2 regions of the Rhizobium sp. CRRU65 genome follow, and region 1 is predicted to be linked to the other one. Evidence: riboswitches for the same ligand, from Rfam matches in the RefSeq annotation. Region 1 holds a riboswitch; the other holds the start of a gene.

Region 1 (4,402 bases):
GCGATGCGGTGCTTAGGGTTCGCGTTACGGCGGCCGCGGCCGACAATACCATCGCCCGCGTCGTCAAGCTGGTGGAGGAGGCGCAGGAATCGAAGGCGCCGACCGAGCGCTTCATCGATCGGTTCTCGCGCTATTACACGCCCGGCGTGGTCGTGGTCGCAGCGCTGGTTGCGGTCGTTCCGCCGCTGCTGTTCGCAGGGCCATGGGGCGAATGGGTCTATAAGGGCCTTGCGATCCTTTTGATCGGCTGCCCCTGCGCGCTCGTCATCTCAACGCCGGCGGCGATCGCTGCCTCGCTTTCATCCGGTGCGCGGCGCGGGCTGCTGATGAAGGGCGGCGCGGTGCTGGAGACGCTCGGCAAGGTGACGATGGTCGCCTTCGACAAAACAGGCACGCTGACGGAAGGCAAGCCTCAGGTGACTGACATCATTTCCTTTGGTCTGACCGAGGCGCAGGTGCTGTCGCGCGCGGCGGTGCTGGAACAGGGTTCCAGCCATCCGCTGGCGCTGGCGATCCTCAACCGCGCCAAGGCGGACGGCGTTCCCGTGCCGCCGGCCTTCGAGCTGGAAGCGCTGCCGGGCAAGGGCGTCAGCGGCAAAGTCGGTGGTGAGACGCTGGACCTCTTGTCGCCGCCCGCCGCCCGCGAGCGCGGGACGCTCAGTGCTGAACAGGATGCACGCATCTCAGCGTTGAACGACGAGGGCAAGAGCGTGTCGGTGCTGCTCGTCAACGGTGTTGTGGCCGGCCTTATCGCCATGCGCGACGAGCCGCGTCAGGATGCCGAGGCCGGGCTCGCTGCCCTCAAATCAGCAGGCGTCAAGGCTATCATGCTGACCGGCGACAACAAGCGGACGGCAGCAGCCGTTGCCGGCATGCTCGGCATCGACTGGCGCGGCGAGATGATGCCGGAGGACAAGCAGCGGGTCGTCGGCGAATTGAAGCGCCAAGGCTTCATCGTCGCCAAGATCGGCGACGGCATCAACGATGCTCCGGCGCTGGCCGCTGCCGATATCGGTATCGCTATGGGCGGCGGCACCGATGTGGCGCTGGAGACGGCGGATGCCGCCGTGCTGCACGGACGTGTCGGCGACGTGGCGCGGATGATCGAACTTTCCAAACGCACGATGCGCAATATCCTGCAGAACATCACCATCGCACTCGGACTAAAGGCGGTGTTTCTGGTGACGACGATCGCCGGCATCACCGGGCTCTGGCCGGCGATCCTCGCCGATACCGGCGCCACCGTGCTGGTGACGATCAACGCGCTGCGGCTGCTTCGAATAAAGATATAAACTTTCCTGACTTCATCCCTCCCGCGCTCGTCACCGGCGGGATGTCCCATCGACGATTCAGGCCCGATCTCGAATCGAAAATCGCGGGACCGGCCATAGATAGGCTCTCCTCGTCAGGACCTTCTCCACAGCCTGCTTTCTTTAAGCTTTCGTTAGCCATGTTTTTCACAGGAACGTAGCGATTTCAAACCTGTCGTAACGCAATGCACAAACCATCCGTTGACGCGAATTTGGATTGGCGTACTATATCTAGTGTTCGAGGTTCCGTCGATTCGTGAGGATCGGCGGCTAAGACGGGAATTCGGTGCGCTTCGCCATCATGGCGCGGCAATGCCGGAGCTGCCCCCGCAACTGTAAGCGGCGAGCAACTGTCCGATTTCAGGTCACTGGAGCATGATGCTCCGGGAAGGCTGGGCAGGCGCTTTGACCCGTGAGCCAGGAGACCTGCCTCGAACGAAACGTCCACGGGCGGGGTGTCGGAAGGTCGCGTTGCATGGCTGCGGGGAATCTCCGCATCGCGTTTCGCAGGCCCGAGCCTCCGCCCCCGAAACCTTCGCATTGAGCCACTTCGGGGTGAAGTCATGTCAGTATCTCAGTTCAGGCCGCCACCCGCTAGAGGTAGAGGGCGGATCACGCCCAGCGGCTGAACGAGCCGCATCGCTGCAAAATACAGAGTGTTTTCGACGGATATCGCGAGATTTCCGATCGATGTCCTGCGTCCCAATCGCGTCGTCACGAGGAATATCATGACCATCACCGTCTACAGCAAGCCTGCCTGCGTCCAATGCACTGCCACCTACCGCGCCCTCGACCGGTTGGGCGTCGATTATGACATCGTCGATATTTCGCAGAATGCCGAAGCGCTCGAGCGGGTCCGCAGCCTCGGCTACATGCAGGCGCCCGTCGTCATCGCCGGCGAGCAGCATTGGGCCGGCTTCCGTCCCGACATGATCAGCGCACTTTCCTGAGGAAAGGCGATGGCTCTGATCGTCTATTATTCCAGCCGGTCCGAGAACACCCATCGGTTCGTCGCCAAGCTCGGACTGCGCGCGGCGCGCATTCCGCCAAATGGCGCAGACGCGTTCCATATCCGCGAACCCTTCGTGCTGATCGTGCCGACCTATAGCGGCGACGGCGGCAAGGGCGCCGTTCCCAAGCAGGTGATCCGTTTCCTCAACGATACGGAAAACCGAGGACACATCCGCGGCGTGATTGCCGCGGGCAACAGCAATTTCGGCGAAACATACGGGCTCGCCGGCGACGTGATCTCAAAGAAGTGCCAGGTGCCTTACCTCTACAGGTTCGAACTGCTGGGCACAGAAGCGGATGTCGCCAACGTCAAACACGGAATGGAACGGTTTTGGACACGGGAATTCTCGAACGCCCTTTGAAAGCAGCGGAAACGCTCGACTACCACGCGCTGAATGCGATGCTGAACCTCTATGACGATCAGGGGCGGATCCAGCTCGACAAGGATCGAATGGCGGCCAAGCAGTATTTCCTGCAGCATGTGAACCAGAACACGGTGTTCTTTCACAATCTCCGGGAAAAGCTCGATTACCTCGTGACCGAGGGCTATTACGAGCAGGAGGTTCTCGACCAGTATTCCTTCAATTTCGTGCGGGATCTGTTCGACCAGGCCTATGCCAAGAAGTTCCGTTTCCCGACCTTCCTCGGCGCCTTCAAATATTACACCAGCTATACGCTGAAGACCTTCGACGGAAAGCGCTATCTCGAGCGCTATGAGGACCGCATCTGCATGGTGGCCCTGGCCTTGGCGCGCGGCGACGAGAGCCTTGCCCGCGACATGGTCGACGAGATCATTTCCGGCCGCTTCCAGCCGGCGACGCCGACCTTCCTCAATGCCGGTAAGAAGCAGCGCGGCGAACTGGTTTCCTGCTTCCTGCTGCGCGTCGAGGACAATATGGAATCGATCGGCCGGTCGATCAATTCGGCGCTGCAATTGTCGAAGCGCGGCGGCGGCGTGGCGCTGTCGCTGACGAATATCCGCGAGGCAGGCGCGCCGATCAAGCATATCGAGAACCAGTCCTCGGGCATCATCCCTGTCATGAAGCTGCTCGAAGACAGTTTTTCCTATGCCAACCAGCTCGGCGCACGGCAGGGCGCGGGGGCCGTCTATCTCAATGCCCATCACCCCGACATCATGCGCTTTCTCGACACCAAGCGCGAAAATGCCGACGAGAAGATCCGCATCAAGACGCTGTCGCTCGGCGTCGTCGTGCCCGATATCACCTTCGAACTCGCGAGGAACAACGAGGACATGTACCTGTTCTCGCCCTATGACGTGGAGCGCGTCTATGGCGTGCCCTTCACCGAGATTTCGGTGACGGAAAAGTACCGCGAGATGGCTGACGACGCCCGCATCTCCAAGAAGAAGATCAAGGCACGCGAATTCTTCCAGGTGCTTGCCGAAATCCAGTTCGAGAGCGGCTATCCCTACATCATGTTCGAGGACACGGTGAACCGGGCAAACCCGATCGCCGGACGTGTTTCGATGAGCAATCTATGCTCGGAAATCCTGCAGGTGAGTGAGGCGAGCGAATATAACGACGACCTCTCCTACAAACATCTCGGCAAGGACATCTCCTGTAATCTCGGCTCGCTGAACATCGCGGCAGCGATGGATTCGGTCGATTTCGGCAAGACGATCGAGACCTCGATCCGGGCGTTGAGTGCTGTTTCCGACATGAGCCACATCTCCTCAGTCCCTTCGATCGAGAAGGGCAATGACGAGAGCCATGCGATCGGCCTCGGCCAGATGAATCTGCACGGCTACCTCGCCCGCGAACGCATCTTCTATGGCTCCGAGGAAGGCGTCGATTTCACCAACATCTATTTCTACACGGTGACCTACCACGCGATCCGCGCCTCGAATCTTTTGGCGGTCGAACGCGGCGCGAGCTTCAAGGGCTTCGAGAACTCGAAATATGCCTCCGGCGACTATTTCGACAAATATACCGACCGGCTCTGGGAGCCTGCGACGGAGAGGGTCAAGGCGCTGTTCGAGACGTCAGGCATTCACATTCCGACGCAGGAAGATTGGGTGGCGTTGAAAAAGGCGGTGATGGCCTCCGGCCTCTATAACCAGA
Region 2 (4,402 bases), on a different contig from region 1:
AATCCATCTGTTCCATGAACAGGGCGACGGCAAGGATCATGGGTGTGAGGCGGGGCACGGGCAACCGGGATGCTGCGATGGACTGTCTCAGTCCATACGCCTTCGGTGGCGATAAGGCCATAGGAACGATGGGGTGAAGAGGCTTGCCAAGCCGCTTCAAACCGACGCGGGGCGGCTGTCTGTTCGCTGCTGGATAGAGGGGGTGCGCGGTGACGTCTTGCTCCATTCTCACCTCCAGAGCATAGCACTGCCTCATCCTCAAACCACAGTCGAATTGCATGCCTCATCTTCGGCGCAGCGGCGAATCTTTCCTGAGCCGAAGACGAGGAAGCTGGCCGTGGCCAGCAGCCACGCACCGAGGCCACCGTAGAGCATCACCCAGCCGAATCCCTCGACGAGCGCGTCGCGGATGATGTTGGCGGGCAGATCGGGGAGGGAGGCGATGTTTCCGGCTGAGATGCGTTCAGCCATAGCCCGCAGTTGTTCCGGGCCGAGCGTCGCCGGCAGGACGTTTTCTAGATGTGAGAACACGCCGCTGACCAGGATGAAGCCCATCACTGCGATGTTGATCGCGAGTGAGATCATCCGGGCGCTCATATCGATCCCCGATGCCATGCCGGCGCGGTCGCGCGCGACCGCACCTGTCGTCGTGTTGGTGACGGGGGTATTGGTCATTCCGAGGCCGAGGCCGGAAAGCAATGCGCCGGGCAGCATGGTCAGCCAGCTTGCCGCGTCGGAGGCAGCTCCGAACCGCATCAGCAGGAAACCGAGGCCGATCGTGAACAGGCCGATTGGAATGACGAGACCGGGGCGATAGCGCAGCGATAGCCGCTCAGCCAGCGGCGGGACGATGAGCGTGGGAAGCGTATAGGCGAGCAGCGACAGACCGGCGGCGAGACTACCATAACCAAGGCCTGCCTGAAACCAGATCGGCAGATAGATCATGAAGGGCCAAAAGCTGATATTCATCGCGACCGAGCCGATTACGGCGCCGGAGAAGGCGCGGATGCGAAAGACCGAGACATCAAACATCGGCCGCGAATTGATCTTCTCTGCAACGATGAAGGCTATGAAACTTGCGGCAGAAAGGCCGATGGCTGCAAGTGCCGTAGTATTGTCAAAACCGAGGGCTGGCCCCTGGGTGATGTAGAAGGCAAGGCAGAAGACGGAAAGCGACAGGGTGGCGATGCCCGCGATATCGAGGCTTTTCGCCTCGGGGTCACGCGATTCACAGACACCGAAGACGGCGAGCGTGGCTGTCACGGCCGCCAGCACAACATGGACCAGGAACACCCATTCCCAGGTCGACAAGGCCGCGATCATAACGCCGACCAGCGGCCCGAATCCCAAGCCGATGCCGAAGATAATCCCCCACCAGCCGAAGGCCATGCTGCGCTGCCGCCCCTCTGGAAACTGGTGCGAGAGGACGGCCACTTGGCAGATCAGCATAGCGCCGCCACTCATGCCCTGGAGGAAGCGGGCGACGATCAGAACGGGTGCATTGTCCGCGAGCCCGCAGATCAGCGAGGTCAAGCCGAAGGCAATGATGCCGATCAGGAAGACGCGCTTGCGGCCATAACGGTCGGCCAGCGTGCCCGTTGCCATAAGCACCGTAGTCACCGCGATCGTATAGGCATTCATGATCCATTGAAGTTGCCGGAAATCGGCATGCAGCACCGCCTCCAGCGTCGGCAATATCGCGGGTACGCTTGAGATCTCCAGACCGAACATAAGGGACGAAAGGCAGGCGGCTGCCAGGGCGACGATGCCCTGCAGCCTGGATGAGGCAATGGAAGCGGGTGGCATGGTTGGTCCTTTCAGCACGGGATGGGCGACGACGAAATCCCGATGACAGGTGAAATCGGGGCGCTGCCGGTTCGAGCCACCATAGTCGGCGCTTGACCATAACTGAATTGGATGATTTTCTATTTCAGAAACAACAATTTTGGATGGTTGCTATAACAATGCTCGATGTGGATGCGGTGCGGGCGTTCGTGACCATTGCCGAGCTGCAGAGCTTCACCCGCGCCGCCGAGGCGTTAGGCAGCACTCAGGCGGCAATCAGCGTCAAGTTGAAGCGGCTGGAGGAGCGTCTCGGCCACAGGCTGATCGAGCGGACCCCGCGCTTGGTGCGCCTATCGGCGCAGGGCGCGGTCTTTCTTCAATCCGCGCGGGATTTCATCGGCGCCCATGATCGTGCGGTCGCAGCCCTTTCCTCGACAAATCGGCACTTCACGCTCGGCATCGCCGCGCATGTGGCGGGGCCGGAGGTTCCGACGATTCTGGCGCGTCTCAGCGCTCACGATCCAGGGCTGACGATCGAGGTGCAGCTCGACAATTCTCGAGTGTTGCTCGATGCATTCGATCGCGGTGAGCTGGATGCGGCGATCATTCGCCGGGAAGAGGATCGGCGTGACGGTGAGGTGCTTGGGCCGGAGCATTTCGGGTGGTTCGCGGCACCGCAGTTCGAGTATCGCCGCGGTGAGCCGCTGCGTCTTGCTGCACTGTCGCCATCTTGTGGCGTCCACAACATCGCTACCCACGCGCTCGATGGTGCAGGAATCGCCTGGAACGAGGTTTTCCTGGGCGGGGGCTCGCTGGTGATGACGGCGGCGGTGTCGGCTGGGCTTGCGGTCGCGGCATTCTCCCACCGTCTCGCGCCGGTGGGCTCGATGGAAGTGAGTCAGCGCTTCAGCCTGCCGCCGCTGCCCTCGTCGGAGATCGTCCTGCATTCGACACTAACGGATGCAAGATCGCGCTCGGCGCTCAGAACCCTGGCTGCGGCGTTCAGGGAACATCGCGCCTCTGCCAACTGAACGCGGCTTCAACGCCACATCGGCTCGCGGCTTGCCGCCGCCGCGCTTTCCTGAAATAGATGCGCCGTCAGGTGCCCGCCGATAAGGCGGGAGAATCGGGAATCCGGTGCAAGACCGGAACGTGCCCAACGCTGTAAGGCCGACGCTTGCCGCTTCATCACGCCACTGGCTTTTCGCCGGGAAGGCTGCGGCAGACGGATGACGCCGAGTCAGAAGACCGGCCTGGCAAGATAGACCGATCCGCGCGGACAGCGGGGCGGTCGCGTTGTTGGGGATTTGACGATGCGACCCTTTGATGAGGATGCCCTTTCGGCGGCGTCCGGTTTTTCCTTGGCCGAACGCGAGGCCGTCTATCACGCGATCATGACGCGGCGCGACGTTCGCAGCCAGTTTCGACCCGATCCTTTGCCTGACGATGTCGTGCAGCGGCTGCTGATGGCCGCTCACCACGCACCCTCGGTCGGCTTCATGCAGCCGTGGAATTTCATTCTGGTGAAAAGTGTCGCTGTGCGGGCGCGCGTCCGGGATGCCTTTGCGAGTGCCAACGAGGAGGCGGCGCAGATGTTTGCCGGCGAGCGGCAGCAGGCCTACCGCGCCCTCAAGCTCGAAGGCATCGTGGAGGCGCCGCTCGGCATATGCGTGACCTGCGATCCCACGCGCAGCGGCAGCGTGGTGCTGGGGCGCACCCACAATCCGAAGATGGATTCATACTCGACGGTCTGCGCCATCCAGAATCTCTGGCTGGCGGCGCGGGCGGAAGGGGTCGGCATCGGTTGGGTCAGCATCTTTCGCGAAGGCGATCTGAAAACCATTCTCGGCATACCCGAGCATATCGAGGTGGTCGCGTGGCTCTGTGCCGGTTTCGTCGATCGGCTCTATGACGAGCCGGAACTCTCCATCAAAGGCTGGCGGCAGCGCCTGCCGCTCGAAGACCTCGTCTTCCATGATGGGTGGGGACTGAACACCTAGGGCACGGTCTTCCCGGGGGCCGTGCGGTCGAGCATGGCCTCAATCGCGCAGTCACGCCATTGACCGTCAAGGTGAGCAAACCGATGTCGGTATCGCCGACGCCGGGCGAGGCCGAGATATCTTTATTCCTGGCCTTCATATCGATACGCTGAAGGCGAATCTCGGAATTTCCAATAGATATTCGGCTATCGGCGGCTCAATCGGAGGATAACGGCCCAATGAACATGATCGACTTGAAGGAACGCATCATCGTGATCACAGGCGGTGCGCGGGGCATCGGCTACGCGATCGCAGAGCGCGTCATCCAGTCTGGTGGCAAGGTGGCCATCTGGGACCTGAACGAAAACATGGCGAAGGACAGCGCTTCCGCTCTCGGATCCGGCACGGCTGCTTTCGGCGTCAATGTCGCAGATCCCGTATCAGTGAAGAGCGCTGCGGCGGCGACCGAAGAGATTTTCGGCCGTATCGACGGTCTGGTCAATTCTGCGGGGATCACCGGTCCGGTAAAGCCGACCATCGAATACGACCTCAAAGAGTGGAACGACGTCCTCGATGTCTGCCTCACGGGAACCTTCAACTGCTGCCGGCACGTCGTTCCGGTCATGTTAAAGCGCGAC

What was found. A riboswitch is a leader RNA that binds a small molecule or an ion and turns the genes downstream of it on or off. The one in region 1 is predicted to bind cobalamin.
Region 2: linked by a shared signal. The riboswitch ahead of bluB (5,6-dimethylbenzimidazole synthase) and the one ahead of nrdH (glutaredoxin-like protein NrdH) in region 1 are both predicted to bind cobalamin.

What each region holds. Positions count from the first base shown of each region.
Region 1 covers NZ_JBLYZH010000032.1:7,074-11,475, reverse strand. Annotated here, with positions in the region: gene ACM5SV_RS35940 (heavy metal translocating P-type ATPase) at 1-1,292, shown strand, start outside; cobalamin riboswitch at 1,535-1,759, shown strand; gene nrdH (glutaredoxin-like protein NrdH) at 2,039-2,260, shown strand; gene nrdI (class Ib ribonucleoside-diphosphate reductase assembly flavoprotein NrdI) at 2,270-2,683, shown strand; gene nrdE (class 1b ribonucleoside-diphosphate reductase subunit alpha) at 2,653-4,402, shown strand, end outside.
Region 2 covers NZ_JBLYZH010000014.1:157,446-161,847, forward strand. Annotated here, with positions in the region: gene ACM5SV_RS25765 (MFS transporter) at 1-40, opposite strand, end outside; gene ACM5SV_RS25770 (MFS transporter) at 259-1,806, opposite strand; gene ACM5SV_RS25775 (LysR family transcriptional regulator) at 1,959-2,816, shown strand; cobalamin riboswitch at 2,869-3,057, shown strand; gene bluB (5,6-dimethylbenzimidazole synthase) at 3,099-3,785, shown strand; gene ACM5SV_RS25785 (SDR family NAD(P)-dependent oxidoreductase) at 4,004-4,402, shown strand, end outside.